3 regions of the Rhizobium bangladeshense genome follow, and region 2 is predicted to be linked to each of the others. Evidence: predicted binding sites of a transcription regulator. Region 2 holds the regulator's gene; each other region holds the start of a gene.
What was found. Region 2 encodes PhoB, which activates phosphate uptake and scavenging genes when phosphate is short. Its sites were predicted from a motif close to TGTCATNNANCTGTCAT; they were not measured.
Positions count from the first base shown of each region.

Region 1: the regulator PhoB is predicted to act here: its motif matches at 2,141-2,157, upstream of J2J98_RS07410 (alpha-D-ribose 1-methylphosphonate 5-triphosphate diphosphatase).
Region 3: the regulator PhoB is predicted to act here: its motif matches at 2,661-2,677, upstream of J2J98_RS20055 (DUF2794 domain-containing protein).

Region 1 is NZ_CP071612.1:1,526,613-1,532,065, forward strand. It holds gene J2J98_RS07400 (molybdopterin-containing oxidoreductase family protein) at 1-1,480, shown strand, start outside; gene J2J98_RS07405 (NUDIX domain-containing protein) at 1,477-2,067, shown strand; gene J2J98_RS07410 (alpha-D-ribose 1-methylphosphonate 5-triphosphate diphosphatase) at 2,215-3,384, shown strand; gene purN (phosphoribosylglycinamide formyltransferase) at 3,642-4,313, opposite strand; gene purM (phosphoribosylformylglycinamidine cyclo-ligase) at 4,310-5,383, opposite strand.
Region 2 is NZ_CP071612.1:513,851-519,303, reverse strand. It holds gene J2J98_RS02510 (aspartate aminotransferase family protein) at 1-855, opposite strand, end outside; gene J2J98_RS02505 (GcrA family cell cycle regulator) at 1,276-1,809, shown strand; gene phoB (phosphate regulon transcriptional regulator PhoB) at 2,455-3,138, opposite strand; gene phoU (phosphate signaling complex protein PhoU) at 3,298-4,011, opposite strand; gene pstB (phosphate ABC transporter ATP-binding protein PstB) at 4,056-4,871, opposite strand; gene pstA (phosphate ABC transporter permease PstA) at 4,887-5,453, opposite strand, start outside.
Region 3 is NZ_CP071612.1:4,155,276-4,160,728, reverse strand. It holds gene acnA (aconitate hydratase AcnA) at 1-1,420, shown strand, start outside; gene J2J98_RS20060 (DUF1223 domain-containing protein) at 1,646-2,386, shown strand; gene J2J98_RS20055 (DUF2794 domain-containing protein) at 2,700-3,101, shown strand; gene J2J98_RS20050 (GNAT family N-acetyltransferase) at 3,107-3,664, opposite strand; gene J2J98_RS20045 (Bax inhibitor-1/YccA family protein) at 3,769-4,497, opposite strand; gene J2J98_RS20040 (ABC transporter permease) at 4,678-5,453, opposite strand, start outside.

The DNA.
Region 1 (5,453 bases), 1.0 Mb from region 2:
GACGATGAAGCAGGCCGATATGGCGCTGATCGTCAAGCCGGGCACGGATGCCGCACTTGCCTGCGCCGCCATGCATGTCGCCTTCCGAGATGGCTATGCTGATCGTGATTATATGGCGAGATATGCCGATGATCCCGAAGGTCTCGAGGCGCATCTGAAGACCAAGACCCCGCAATGGGCGGCGGCCATCACCGGCCTTTCGGTCGAAGAGATCGAAGCCTTTGCCCGCCTGGTCGGCACGACGAAGAAGACCTTCTTCCGCCTCGGTTACGGCTTCACCCGCCAGCGCAACGGCGCTGTCGCCATGCATGCGGCCGCCTCCGTCGCTACCGTTCTCGGGTCCTGGCAGTATGAGGGCGGCGGTGCCTTTCATTCGAACAGCGATATCTTCCGCATGAACAATGCGGAGCTGACCGGCCGATCGATGAAGGATGTCGACATCCGCATGCTCGACCAGTCACAGATCGGCCGAGTGCTGACCGGCGATGCGGTGGCGCTGCGCCATCGCGGACCGGTAACGGCGATGCTGATCCAGAACACCAATCCCGCCAACATCGCCCCCGAGCAGCGCCTCGTCAGACGCGGCTTTGCCCGCAACGATCTCTTTGTCGCTGTCCACGAGCAGTTCATGACCGAAACGGCCGAGATTGCCGACATCGTGCTGCCTGCGACCATGTTCGTCGAGCACGACGATATTTATCGAGCCGGCGGCCAGAACCACATCCTGCTCGGGCCTAAACTGGTCGAGCCTCCGTCTGGCGTCCGCACCAACCTCTTCGTGATCGAGGAACTGGCAAAACGTTTGGGCGTCGCGGATCGCCCGGGTTTCGGCTTCACCGCCCGCGAAATGATCGACCGCATTCTTAAATCGAGCGACCTGCCGGACTACGACCACTTCCTCGAACACAAATGGTTCGATCGCCAGCCGGTTTTCGAGGAGGCCCATTATTTGAACGGCTTTGCCCATCCCGACGGTAAGTTCCACTTTCGCCCCGACTGGATCAATCAGCCGGCGCCGAACAAACCGCCGGCCGCGATCGGCGCGCTCGGGCCGCATGCCCAGCTGCCAGCGTTCCCCGATCAGGTCGACGTCATCGAGGTCGCCGATCCGGAGCATCCCTTCCGTCTCGCTACGTCACCGGCTCGCAACTTCCTGAATTCGAGCTTCTCCGAGACCAAGACCTCCCGTCAGAAGGAAGGCCGGCCCGAGGTAATGATCAATCCTGTTGATGCCGAAGCCAACGGCATCGTCCATGGCGATCTTGTCCGCATCGGCAACACTCGCGGCGATCTCCGCCTCCACGCCCGTATCACCACCGAGGTGAAACCGGGCGTGCTGATTGCCGAGGGGCTCTGGCCGAACAAGGCGCATGTAGACGGCGAGGGCATCAACGTCCTTACGGGCGCCGATCCGGTCGCGCCCTATGGCGGAGCGGCCGTGCACGACAACAAAGTCTGGCTTCGCAAGGACGCAGCATGATGCAGTCGAAATCACGGGTGGAAATAGTCGGCGAGGAAACGCTGTCGAATGGGTGGACGCGGTTGAGCAGCTATCTGCTCGACTATATCGACCGTAACGGCGCGACCCAGCGGTTGAAGCGGGAGGTCTATCACCGCACGCCGGCCGCCTGCATTCTGCTTTATGATCCGAAACGCGATCTCGTCGTCCTTGTCCGCCAGTTCCGTCTTGCTGTGCATATGAACGGCGATCCCGCCTGGGTGATTGAAGTGCCGGCCGGACTTCTCGACAACGATCATCCCGAGACCGCGATCCGCCGCGAGGCGATGGAGGAGACCGGATATCGCCTGCGCGAGGCGCACTTTCTCTTCAAATGCTACATGTCGCCGGGTGCGATCACCGAAGTCGTCCACTTCTTCGCAGCCCTGATCGACACCACCGACCGGGTGGCCGAAGGCGGCGGTCTCGATGAGGAGCATGAGGATATAGAGGTGCTGGAAATTCCGCTCGACGAAGCCGCGCGGATGATCGAGACCGGCGAGATTTTCGACGCCAAGACGATCATGCTTTTGCAATGGGCCGCGTTGAACAGGGATAGAATCAGGTAGCGGGTAGGGACGACTGCGAGGGAATTGTCGATTGCCCCACGACAGCTCCGGCATTGAGCTGCAGCGCTCGGAAATTCATACCTCTGTCACGAAGCGGTTCTATCCGCTGCGGTTTATCGATTATCGGATGCAGTCAGGAGAAAGCCCATGTGGCTCAGCAATTTCACCCTCGTGCTCCCGGACGAGGTGGTGAGCGAAGGGTCAGTCCGTGTCGAGGACGGCGCCATCGCCGAGATCAGGCCGGAGCCGGTCGCGCAGGCTGCGATCGATGGCGGCGGGCGGCTGCTGATGCCGGGCTTTGTCGACCTGCACGGCGATATGATCGAGCGCGAGATCGCGCCGCGGCCGAATGCGACGATGCCGATCGATTTCGGGATTCACGAACTCGACAAAAAACTTGCCGCCGCCGGGATCACTACGGCCTTTGCCGCCGTCTCTTTCGCGACCGAAAGCGTCTATGGTCACGTCCGCTCGCTGGAGACGACGTCGGCGGTGATCGAGGGCATCAACCAGCTGCGTGATGATCTTCTGGTCGACCACCGCGTCCATGCCCGTTACGAGATCACCAATGTCGGCGCCGCTCCCGCACTCGAGCGGTTGTTGAATGCCGATCAGATCGATATGGTGTCCCTGACCGACCACACGCCGGGCCAAGGTCAGTACAACAACCTGCAAAGCTACATCCTCAGCATTTCCGAGCGCCGCGCAATCTCCGAGGAAATTGCAGCGGAGATCGTCGCCAAGCGCATCGCCATGCGCAACAATCCCGAGATCGAGGCGAAGCTGAGGGAGATCGTCGCGCTTTCGCTGAAACACAAGCTGTCGCTCGCCTCGCATGACGATGACAGCGTCGAAAAAGTCGCCGAAATGCATGATCTCGGCGTCACCATAAGCGAGTTTCCTGTCACCGCACCTGCGGCCGAAGAGGCGCGCCGGCGGGGCCTCTGGACGCTGATGGGTGCTCCGAACGCGCTGCGCGGCCAGTCGATGTCAGGCAATCTCAGCGCCCTCGATGCCGCAAGGGCCGGTCTCTTGGGCATCATCGCCGCCGATTATCATCCGGCGGCCTTCGTTCCCGGCATCTTCAAGCTCGCGGATATGGTCGAAGGCGGCCTGCCGGCCGCCGTCGCCATGGCGACCGGCAACGCAGCCCGCTCCGCCGGCCTCCTGGACCGCGGCGAGATCGCCATTGGCCAGCGCGCCGATCTGGTCGCTGTCGAGCGGGGTGAGATCAACCGCATCCGCGCCACCTTCCGCGCCGGACGCTTCGTCTACAGCGATGGCACGCTGCATCCGCTGCGGGCGCTGGCCGCTTGATGCATTACCCTAATTGTGTTTTCGCCCCTCACCCGAACCCTCTGCTCGTAAGACGGGGAGAGGGGACGTGCCATGCGAGGGGTTTGCAGGAGACCGAGAAGGTGCGGCATATCCCCTTTCGCCGTCAAAACGGGAGAAGGTGCCGGCAGGCGGATGAGGGGCAGCCCTCGAATCAGAGCCATTGAGACAAGCCAGAGCAGCATAAGGCGTTGTCAGATTTCGGTAGCTGTCCGAACTGCCCCACATGGAAATGCGCTTTATGCGCTGTCGCCAATCATAGAAATAAGCAGAGCCTTAGGCGCAGCGGTCAGACCCCCAGCACCCACAGCCTTGCCGCCTTCCATCGTCACGCGGCCTTCGGCAAAGAGCCGCAGTGCTTGCGGATAGATCTGGTGCTCGACGGTGAGCACGCGCGCGGCTAGGCTTTCGGCCGTGTCGCCGGAGAGAATGGGGACGGCGGCCTGGCCGATCACCGGTCCCTCATCCATGCCTTCGGTGACGAAATGCACGGTGCAGCCGGCAATCCGCATGCCGGCATCGATGGCGCGCTGGTGCGTGTGCAGGCCCGGGAACAACGGCAGCAGGGAAGGATGGATGTTGAGCATGCGGCCTTCATAACGCTGGATGAAGGTCGCGGTCAGCAGCCGCATATAGCCTGCCAGGCAAAGGATGTCGGGCGAAAGGCTGTCGAGCGCGGAAAAGATCGCCACCTCATGCGCTTCCTTGCTCGCATAGTCCTTGCGCGGGAAGGCGAAGGTGGCGATGCCTTCGGCCTCCGCCTTGGCAAGGCCCCCGGCCTCTGCCCTGTCTGATATCACGCCGACGATTTCGGCCGGATAGTCGGCGGCCTTGGCCGCCGCAACCAGCGCCATCATGTTGGAGCCGCCGCCTGATATGAAGACGACGACGCGTTTGCGCGGCGTGGTCATATGGCAAGCGTGCCCTTGTAGACCGTACCGGCAGCGCCTTCGTCACGGGCGATCATGCGGCCGAGCGTGACGACCGCTTCTCCTTCGGCTTCGAGCGCCTTCGATACCACGCCAACATTCTCTTCGGCGACGACGACGATCATACCGATGCCGCAGTTGAAGGTGCGCAGCATTTCCTTGGCTTCGACGCCGCCCGTTTTGGCAAGCCACGAGAAGACCGGCGGCACATTGATGGCGGCAAGATTGATCTCGGCCGCCAGATGCTTCGGCAGCACGCGCGGAATATTCTCCGGGAAGCCGCCGCCGGTGATGTGCGCCAGCGCCTTCAGCGCGCCGGTCTCGCGGATCGCCTTCAAGAGCGGCTTGACATAAATACGCGTCGGCTCGAGTAGGGCTTCGCCGAGCTTCTTGCCATCGGCGAATGGCGCCGGAGCATCCCAGCCCAGGCCGGACAGTTCGACAATCTTGCGCACCAGCGAAAAGCCGTTCGAATGGACGCCCGAGGAGGCGAGGCCGAGGATCACGTCACCCTCGGCGATATCGCCCGAGGGCAGCAGCTTGCCGCGCTCGGCGGCGCCGACGGCAAAGCCGGCGAGATCATAATCACCGGAGGAATACATGCCGGGCATCTCGGCCGTCTCGCCGCCGATCAGTGCACAGCCGGCGTCGCGGCAGCCCGCGGCAATGCCGCCGACGATCGCCGCACCCTGGTTGGGATCGAGCTTGCCGGTTGCGAAATAATCGAGGAAGAACAACGGCTCGGCGCCCTGCACGACGAGATCGTTGACACACATGGCGACAAGATCGATGCCGACGGTGTCGTGGTAATCGGCGTCGATGGCAATCTTCAGCTTCGTGCCGACGCCGTCATTGGCGGCGACGAGGACCGGGTCAGTAAAGCCCGCGGCCTTGAGGTCGAAGAGCCCGCCGAAGCCGCCGATCTCGCCGTCGGCGCCCGGGCGGCGGGTCGAGCGCACCGCCGGCTTGATCTTTTCGACGAGGAGGTTGCCGGCATCGATATCGACGCCAGCATCGCTGTAGGTCAGGCCGTTTTTCCCAGACTGGCTCATGCTGGTCTCCGATGGCTGTTTCCAGGCGGCCAACATGCCGCGTCATCTGCCGGTCGCAATTGCATGACAG
Region 2 (5,453 bases):
GCCAACGGCCATGGCAAGCGGATTGCCGCCATAGGTCGAACCATGCGTGCCGGCCTTCATTCCGGAAGCGGCCTCCGCGGTGGCAAGGCAGGCTCCGAGCGGGAAACCGCCGCCGATGCCCTTGGCAACGGCCATGATGTCGGGTGTGATGCCGGACCATTCATGGGCGAAGAGCTTGCCGGTGCGGCCGACGCCCGTCTGCACCTCGTCGAGGATCAACAGCAGGCCCTTTTCGTCGCAGATCTGGCGAAGCGCCTTCATGAACTCGTTGGTTGCAGGACGCACACCGCCCTCGCCCTGCACCGGTTCGATCAGGATTGCTGCCGTCGCATCGGTAACGGCGGCGCGGACGGCATCGATGTCGCCAAAGGGCACCTGATCGAAACCCGGCGCCTTAGGGCCGAAGCCTTCGAGATATTTCTCCTGGCCGCCGGCGGCGATCGTCGCGAGCGTGCGGCCGTGGAAGGCGCCTTCGAAGGTGATGATATGGAAGCGCTCGGGGTGGCCCTTGGAGAACTGATAGCGGCGCGCCGTCTTGACGGCGCATTCGAGCGCCTCCGCGCCCGAATTGGTGAAGAACACCTTGTCGGCAAAGGTTGCGTCGGTCAGGCGCTTGGCGAGGCGCTCCTGGCCGGGGATCTCATAGATATTGGAGAGGTGCCAGACCTTATCGGCCTGCTCCTTCAGCGCTGCGACAACGTGCGGATTGCTGTGGCCGACCGATGTCACGGCGACGCCGGCGCCGAAATCGAGATAACGCTCGCCGCCTTCGGTGATCAGCCATACGCCCTCGCCTCGCTCGAACCGCAGCGGGGCGCGAGAATAGGTGTCATAAAGCGGCGCGGCTTCAGCCATGGCGCGGGTCTCCCAATGTTGTCATGCCCGGACTCCGGCTAAAGACACCAAGCCCGACAAATTAAAAATGCCGCCTTTCGGCGGCAAGCGGTACTATTTCCTTTTCGCGCTGCAATGTCAACAAAACTGCGGCCTTAGCGCATGCAGCAAGCTAGTACAGGGGCGTTTCCGGCCTTCAACAGGCATTATTGCAGAAATGACACGCGGAGGCAGCAAGTTGGGGAAAACTTGAAATTCGATTCATCCGGATTCCCGCGACTCTTGTCACGGAGTCAGCCTCACACTAGGTTAAAGTTCAATTACTAGACTGCATGCGGCGGAACTAGTCACCAAAATTGATCAGGCGTTTCTTGTTTCGGAGGCTTCCGGGACAACGGTGAGGGATTCTGCCATCACCAACGCAAAAGGTGGAGACAGGGCATGAACTGGACAGACGAGCGGGTCGAGAAACTCAAGAAGCTTTGGTCGGAAGGACTGAGTGCCAGCCAGATCGCGGCGCAGCTTGGCGGGGTCAGCCGAAATGCCGTCATCGGCAAGGTGCACCGGCTGAGCCTTCCCGGCCGTGCCAAGGCCGGCGGCACAGCCACAGCGGCGCGCACGCCGAAGCGCCAGACTTCAGCGCCGCGTGCGCCGAACTACGCCTCCCGGATCACCACCCGCACCGTTACCCGCCAGCAGGGCGCAACGATGCTGAAGGAAGAGATCGAGGTCGATGCGGTCGAGGAGATGGAATATGTGCCGGCCGGCAACGTAGTCGTGCCGATTTCCCGCCGCCTTGGCCTGACGGAGCTGACTGAACGCACCTGCAAGTGGCCGGTCGGCGATCCGCTGAAGGAAGACTTCCATTTCTGCGGCTGCGAGTCCCCGGACAACTCACCCTATTGCGGCTATCATCAGAAGCTTGCCTACCAGCCGGTCAACGAACGGCGCCGGGCGGCTGCACGGGCAAGTTGAGCGGGCTGCATCCACGGACAAAAAAACGGGCCGAGTGGCCCGTTTTTTATGATCGGAGTGGGGAAGCGACCTTTGTGTTTGGCAGCAAAGCCGACCACACTTTCCGTCATCCCAGGGCTTGACCCTGGGATCCGCAACCAAGCACACCACTTCAATTGTTTCCCTGCAGTTCGATGCTATCGCGCTTCTCACAGTGCCAGCCGCATGGATCCCAGGGTCAAGCCCTGGGATGACGGAGGGGAGATGGTGCCTGGACAGGTTGGCTCTGCAGGCGCGATGGAGAGGTGGCGCCGAGACGCACAGCCCTCGCAGGCGCGATGAATTTGCGGCAAAAGCGCCGCTTCACAAGCTGCATCAGCGGGCGTTAGGCTAGAACGCCAACCCACACTCCGTCATCTCAGGGCTTGACCCTGGGATCCACAACAGGCACTCGGCTTCGATAACTTCCCTGCAGCTGAATGCCATCGTTCCTCCCGCAGCGCCAGCCGCATGGATCCCAGGGTCAAGCCCTGGGATGACGGAGGAGAGGTGGTGCCTGGATGACCGAGGTGAGGCCGTGCTGGCTCATACCCAGCGCCGGTGCGATGAAGGGCCTGGGAACCGCTGCACGGGCGGGAGCGCCGGCCACATGCACTCTCCTCAACCTCAGGCCTCCATCGAGTAACCGGCGCCGCGGACGGTGCGGATGACGTCCTGCATGTTGGAGAAATTCAGCGCCTTGCGCAGGCGGCCGACATGGACGTCGACGGTGCGTTCGTCGACATAGATGTCGTGGCCCCAGACGCCGTCGAGCAGCTGCGAGCGGGAAAAGACCCGGCCTGGCGACGACATCAGGAATTCCAGCAGGCGGAATTCGGTCGGTCCGAGGCGGACCTCGCGGCTCTTGCGGTGGACGCGATGGGTTTCGCGATCGAGCTCGATATCGCCGCATTTCAGCACCGACGACAGCACTTCAGGGCGGGCACGGCGCAGCATCGCCTTGACGCGGGCGACGAGTTCGGGGGTCGAGAACGGCTTCACGACGTAATCGTCGGCGCCGGTGGACAGCCCGCGCACGCGCTCGCTCTCCTCGCCGCGCGCCGTCAGCATGATGATCGGCAGCCGCTCGGTTTCCGGCCGCATGCGCAGGCGCCGGCAGAGTTCGATGCCGGAGACGCCGGGCAGCATCCAGTCGAGGATCAGAAGGTCGGGCGTGCGCTCCTGAAGCCTGATTTCGGCCTCGTCGCCGCGCAGGATGGTATCGACCTCGAAGCCTTCCGCTTCCAGGTTATAGCGAAGAAGTACGCTCAGGGCTTCCTCGTCTTCAACAACTGCGACTCTCGGGATCATGCGTGTCCGTCTCCTCGCGCAAAAGCCTTAAACCGGGGCGATTAAGCAGGCGTCCTGCGCATCTTCAGAAATTGGCTGCGACCTCTTTGCGCGCCCCGAACGGGCGCGCACGCAAGTGGTTGGTCCGGGCGGCTGGCCCGGTCCGCTGGTTCGTGACGATTATTCCGTCGCGGCGCCGACAGTGTTGGCGCTGTCATCCTTGGGGCGATCGCCTTCCGGCTGGGCGCCCGTTGCCATGTAGTAGATAGTCTCGGCGATGTTGGTGGCGTGGTCGCCGATGCGCTCGATGTTCTTGGCGCAGAAGAGCAGATGCGTGCAGCTCGTGATGTTGCGCGGATCTTCCATCATGTAGGTCAGCAGCTCGCGGAACAGCGACGTGTACATCGCGTCGATCTCGTTATCGCGTTCGCGGATGGCGGTCGCCTTGTCGGCGGCGCGCGTCGTATAGACGTCGAGCACTTCCTTGAGCTGGACCAGCGCCAGCTCGGACAGGTGCTCGAGACCGCGGGCGAGCTTGCGGGGAACGCCGGTGCTCTGCACGGCGATGACGCGCTTGGCTGTGTTCTTGCCGAGGTCGCCGACGCGTTCGAGATCGGCGGCGATGCGGATCGAACCCATGATTTCGCGCAGGTCTGCGGCCATCGGCTGGCGGCGGGCGATGGTGACGATCGCCTTGTCGCCGATTTCGCGCTCGGTGTGATCAAGGATCACATCGTCGGAGATGACCTTCTGCGCCAGCGCCGTGTCGCCGTTGACCAGCGCCCGGACGGATTCCGCGACCATCTGTTCGGCCAGGCCGCCCATTTCGGAAATCCGCCTGGACAGGAACTTCAGATCATCATCATAGGCAGAATAAATATGTGTCGATGCCATTGGGCTTTGTCCTCGAATAACGGGAAGGCTTCGGATCGCCGCAATCAGCCGAAGCGACCCATGATGTAGTCCTGGGTACGTGGATCGTCCGGATTGGTGAACATCTTGTCGGTGTCGTTCTCCTCGACGAGGTTGCCGAGGTGGAACATGGCGGTGCGCTGCGAAACGCGCGCGGCCTGCTGCATGGAGTGGGTGACGATGACGATCGTGTAATTCTCGCGCAGCTCGTGGATCAGTTCCTCGACCTTGGCGGTGGCGATCGGGTCAAGCGCCGAGCAGGGCTCATCCATCAGGATGACTTCCGGGCTGACGGCAACGGCGCGGGCGATGCACAAGCGCTGCTGCTGGCCGCCCGAGAGGCCGGTGCCGGACTCGTGCACGCGGTCCTTGACCTCGTTCCAGAGGCCGGCGCGCTGCAGGCTGGTCTCGACGATCTGGTCGAGATCGGCCTTCGACTTTGCGAGACCATGGATGCGCGGGCCGTAGGAGACGTTTTCGTAGATCGACTTCGGGAACGGGTTCGGCTTCTGGAAAACCATGCCGACGCGGGCGCGAAGTTCGACGACGTCGATATCCGGATCATAGACGTCGTCGCCGTCCAGCGTGATCTTGCCGGTGACGCGGCAACCCTCGATCGTGTCGTTCATGCGGTTGAGGCTTCGCAGGAAGGTCGACTTGCCGCAGCCGGAAGGACCGATCAGGGCGGTTACGGTGTTTTCGCGGATGTTCAGGTTGACATCGAAAAGCGCGCGCTTCTCGCCGTAGTATACGGAGACATCCTGTCCGATCATCTTATACGGGACGTTGCTCATCTTCTGATCCAGCGCCTTTTCAACTGCAGCTTCCGTCAACATGTTCATGATGTTTAACTCCGTTTACCAGCGGCGCTCGAAGCGACGACGCAAGAGAATGGCACCCATGTTCATGGCAACCAGGAACAGGAGCAGGACGATGATGGCACCCGAAGTACGCTCCACGAAGGCGCGTTCCGCCTCGTTCGCCCACATATAGACCTGCACGGGCAGCGCCGTCGAGGGATCGAGCGGCGTGGTCGGTGCATTGGCGACGAAAGCGACCATGCCGATCAACAGCAGCGGCGCGGTTTCACCGAGCGCGTGCGCCAGACCGATGATCGTGCCGGTGAGGATGCCGGGCATGGCAAGCGGCAGGACATGGTGGAACACCATCTGCATCTTCGAAGCGCCGAGGCCCAGGGCTGCAGCGCGGATCGAGGGCGGCACGGCGCGCAGTGCGGCGCGGGTGGCGATGATGATCGTCGGCAGGGTCATCAGCGTCAGCACCAGGCCGCCGACCAGTGAAGCCGAGCGCGGCAGACCGATGAAGTTGATGAAGACGGAGAGGCCGAGCAGACCATAGACGATCGACGGAACCGCGGCGAGGTTGTTGATGTTGACCTCGATCAGGTCCGTCAGCTTGTTCTT
Region 3 (5,453 bases), 720 kb from region 2:
CGGCCATGGTGACGTTGCGATTGCCGCCATCACCTCCTGCACCAACACCTCCAACCCGTCGGTGCTGATCGCTGCCGGCCTTCTCGCCCGCAACGCCGTCGCCAAGGGCCTGAAGACCAAGCCGTGGGTCAAGACCTCGCTCGCGCCCGGATCGCAGGTCGTCGGCGAATATCTTGCCAAATCCGGCCTGCAGGCCGACCTCGACAAACTCGGCTTCAACCTCGTCGGCTTCGGCTGCACCACCTGCATCGGCAATTCCGGTCCGTTGCCGGCGCCGATTTCCAAGACGATCAACGACAAGGGCCTGATCGTATCCGGCGTGCTGTCCGGCAACCGTAACTTCGAGGGCCGTATTTCGCCTGATGTCCAGGCGAATTACCTCGCTTCGCCGCCGCTCGTCGTCGCCTACGCTCTCGCTGGCACGGTCCAGAAGGACCTGACCAAGGAGCCGATCGGCGAAGACCAGAACGGCAACCCGGTCTATCTCAAGGATATCTGGCCGACTTCGCACGAGGTACAGCAGTTCATCCAGAAGTACGTGACACGCGAACTCTACGAAACCAAATATGCCGATGTCTTCAAGGGTGACGTCAACTGGCAGGCCGTTCAGGTTCCGCCGGGCCAGACCTATGCCTGGGACGACAACTCGACCTATGTCCAGAACCCGCCCTATTTCGTCGGCATGGGCAAGAAGGGCACCGGCGTCTCAGACATCAAGGGCGCTCGCGTCCTCGGCCTGTTCGGCGACAAGATCACCACCGACCACATTTCTCCGGCCGGTTCGATCAAGGCGGCATCGCCGGCCGGCGCCTATCTCATCGGCCATGACGTCGCCGTTGCCGACTTCAACCAGTACGGCACGCGGCGCGGCAACCATGAAGTGATGATGCGCGGCACCTTTGCCAATATCCGCATCCGCAACCACATGCTTGGCCCGAACGGCAAGGAAGGCGGCTACACCATCCACTATCCGTCGAAGGAAGAGACCTCGATCTACGACGCCGCCATGCAGTACAAGGCCGAAGGCGTGCCGCTCGTCATCTTCGCCGGTGTCGAATATGGCAATGGCTCTTCGCGCGACTGGGCTGCCAAGGGCACCAACCTGCTCGGCGTCAAGGCCGTGATCGCCCAGTCCTTCGAGCGCATCCATCGTTCGAACCTGGTCGGCATGGGCGTCATCCCCTTCGTCTTCGAGGAGGGCACGACCTGGCAGAGTCTCGGGCTCAAGGGCGACGAGCTCGTCACCATCGAGGGGCTTGATAAGATCAAGCCACGCGAGAGGAAGATCGCCAAGATCAGCTATAGCGACGGCTCCGTGAAGGAAGTTCCGCTGCTGTCGCGCGTTGATACGCTCGACGAGGTGATCTACCTCAACAATGGCGGCATTCTGCAGACGGTTCTGCGCGATCTCGCTGCCTGATTTTTAAGAGACCTCACTGATAATGGCCGCCGGAAAGCAGTTTCCGGCGGCTTTTTCTTGGCGGCGACAGTCTTTTCCAGAGGCTCACCTCAGGCGCGTTCCGGCCGAGTTGCGGTCTCACCCGTTCGTGATTTTTCGTTTGGAGCCGGAAGGATTATTCGTACGTTCATATCTCAGGGCCTTCGGTTCCAAACGCCGTCGGCGCTGAAAAAGAGGTGCAGGTGAATGTCCCCCCGTTTCTTGATTCCGCTGATCGCCGGTGTTGCTCTTGCAGGCTCGTTGCATGCCGAAGACGGCAAGCCCAGAGGCGTTGTCGAACTTTTCACGTCACAGGGTTGCTCCTCCTGTCCTCCCGCTGATGCCGCTTTCCGCAAACTGGTCAACCAGGGCGATGTCATCGCCCTCGCCTATCACATCGACTACTGGAATTATCTCGGCTGGGCCGATACGCTGAGTTCCAAGGAAAATACCGAGCGGCAGTACGGCTATGCCAGGACGATGGGCCGCAGCAACGTTTATACGCCGCAGGTCATCGTCAACGGACGCGGCCATCTTGCCGGCGCCGATCTGAACGGCATCAACAGCCGGATCGACAGCTACAGCAGCGAAGGCAACGGTCTGACCGTTCCGATCAGCGCCACGATGCGCGGCGACGAGCTGGAGATCAAGATCGGCGCCGGACAGGGCAAAGCCAATGTCGTTATGGTCTATTTCGACAAGGAGAAGACGATCAACGTCGAAAAGGGCGAAAATAGCGGAAAGAAGATCTCCTATCTGCACAGCGTCACCAATGTCGAAACCGTTGGGATGTGGGACGGCAAGGCGACCAGTCTGACGCTGCCGGCGAGCGTCCTGCAGCGTCCGCAGCTCGAGGGTTGCGCTATCCTGCTGCAGACGGCGACGGCGGACGGCGACCCGGCGGCGATCCTCGGCGCGACCGTGGTGATGGCGGGAAAAAACATCTGATATTCCACCCGTTTACGGGTGGAATGCCGGGCGGCCCGGCCGAGCGTATTCGGGGCTGGGGTTAAGGTCGATACGCTCCGCCGGGCCCTTTGGCGCGCTGGCGCCAAACCGGGATGCATAAATCCCCCGCAAATGAGGCGCTGTTTTGACTGAAATGCGGCAGTGCGGAGAAAGCGTCCTTTCTCCCCAGGCCATCGTACCTGCCTGCGTGGCGCCGCAGTGCGGCCTAAAGTGACAGGCCGCGCTCTTGCAATTTGCGGCGGCTCGGGCAAACTGTCACTCTCCTGTCACAAGCGGAGGCCTTGGAGACCTGATGACAGATCAGCCGGATTTGCGACACGGCGAAAGCCGCTCCGTCGACAATGGTTCCTCGGTCGTCGTCGATCTCAGGGAATACAAACAAAGCAAGGACCCGCTTCCGGTGACCTTCCACCGGCGCGAGCTGGATGCGATCCTCTGGATCTACGGCCGTATGGTCGGCGAGGGAGAATGGCGCGATTACGCCATCGATCATCTGAGGGACAGGGCGGTTTTTTCAGTCTTCAAGCGCTCCGGCGAGATGCCGCTCTTTCGGATCGAGAAGAACCCGAAGCTTGCCGCCAAGCAGGGCGCCTATTCCGTGATTAATATCAACGGCATGATCCTGAAGCGCGGTCACGAGTTGAACCAGGTGTTGAAGGTGTTCGACAAGGCCCTGAAGCTCGTCGACAAGTAGGCTTATCAACCCGCAAATAATGTGCCGGGATAGGCGGCCGCATCCGGATTGGTCGTCATGCCCTCGCCGAGGGCGCGCTGCATGAACATCGTGTCCAGCCAGCGCCCGTGTTTATATCCGGTGCCCCTCATCAGACCGACCTCCTCAAAGCCGGCTCCGCGATGAAGCGCGATCGAGGCGGGGCTGGCGCCGCCGATGACGGCAGCCATCTGTCGAAAGCCGAGCACGGTGCAGCGTTCGATCAGTTCGGTAAGGAGGGCCTTGCCGATACCTCGGCCGCGGGCTTCAGGCGCCAGATAGATCGAATCCTCCACCAGCCAGCGATAGGCGGGGCGCGTGCGAAAAGCCGAGGCATAGGCGTAGCCGAGCAGTATCCCGTCTCCATTTACGGCGGCGATATAGGGATAGTGCTGGCTGACGATCGCGGAGAAACGCTGGGCCATCTCGGCTTCGGACGGCGGTGCAATCTCGTAGCTCGCAACGCCATTTAGGACGGCTTCGCGATAAATACCGGCAATAGCGGAGATATCGGCTTCGGAGGCATCGCGCAACAGGAAGGACATTCGGCAACAAATCCATCGAGGGAGGTCTTTCAAACCACTCCGCTGAAGCCAGCGCAATAAAAAAGGCGGCCCGGAGCCGCCTTTTTCGATCGTGATAGACCTGCTTATTTACGGTTGCCCATGAACTGCAGCAGGAACATGAAGAGGTTGATGAAGTCGAGATAGAGCGTCAGCGCACCCATGATCGCCTTGCGGCCGGCAACAGCGACGTCATCAGCTTCGTAGTAGAGTTCCTTGATCCGCTGCGTGTCGTAGGCGGTGAGGCCTGCGAAGATCAGCACGCCGATTACCGAGATCGCGAACTGCAGCGCGGACGAAGCCAGGAAGATGTTGACGAGCGACGCGATGATCAGACCGAACAGGCCCATGATCAGGAACGAGCCTATCGCCGACAGGTCACGCTTCGTCGTGTAGCCGTAAAGCGACAGCGCGCCAAAGGAGGCGGCGGTCACAAAGAAGGTCTGTGTGATGCTTGACTGGGTGTAGACCAGAAAGATCGACGACAGGGACAGACCCACCAGCGCGGCATAGACCCAGAAGGTGGTCTGCGCGGCGGCCACGCTCATCCGGTGAATGCGGAAGCTCAGGAAGAAGACAGCCGCGAGAGGCGCAAGAATCACGACCCAGCGCAAGGGCGACTGGAACAGAAGCACGCCGAATTGGGTGAGCTGGCCGTCCTGGACCGCGAAGTTGAAGCCAAGATATGCGGCCACGCCCGTGATCGCCAGGCCCAGCGCCATCAGGTTGTAGACCTTGAGCATATATGCGCGCAGGCCTTGATCAATCATCTCGCCGGTCTGGACGCGGCTTTGATAGTTACGAAGATCAGCCATAGTTTCCTCTTACAAGCTCCGATGGAGATACGGTGTCGGGTTTTCGACCCGGGCGCCGCTGCGGAGCTCCAGCATGCCTGCAGACAATATGAGGCCTTCACCCATCGCAAACAAGGGGCTTGCGGGGGCTGCGCCGGTTAAATCGGCGTAAGGTGAAGGCTTTTCGGCCGCGCTATCTACCTAAAGCTCGCGCAGTACGGGCGCCGCCTTCTGTCCGAGGATGCGCCAGGTGCCGATGAGGCCGATGCCGACGGTGAGCACCAGTGCGGTGACGAGCGTCAGTCCCGCCACATCGGGCAGGAAGGTGGACGGCAGGCGCATGATGCGGGCGACGATGAACCAGGCAGCGGCGGCGCCGGCGATCAGCGAGAAAATCGCGGTCGCGAGCCCGAGGATCAGATATTCGTAGCTGAAGGCGCGGATCAGCATGGCGCGGGTGGCGCCGAGCGTCTTCAGCACCACGGCGTCGTGGGTGCGTGCCCGATTTCCGGCGGCGAGCGCACCGGCAAGAACGAGGACCGAGGCGACGAGGGCCACGGAGGCTGCGGCACGGATCGCGGTCGCAAGCTGCGCTACCAGCCGATTGACGATATCGATCGCGTCCTTGACGCGAACGCTGGTGATCGTCGGGTAGGCGTTGGTGACGGATTTCAGGATCGCTGCATCCTCGGCCGGCGTCGAGGAGGGATCTGTCAGCGTCGCCAGCCAGGCGTGCGGGGCGCCGCGGAAGGTATTGGGCGAGAAGACCATGACGAAATTGATCGACAGCGATTCCCATTCGACACGGCGCAGATTGGCGATCTTCGCCGTAATGTTACGTCCGAGGACGTTGACGGTGACGGTGTCGCCGATCTTGAGGCCAAGCTCGTGCGCCTCTTCCGAGGAGAAGGATACAAGCGGCTCGCCGCTGTAATCCTTGTCCCACCAGCTGCCTTCGCTGAGGGCGGCATTTTCCG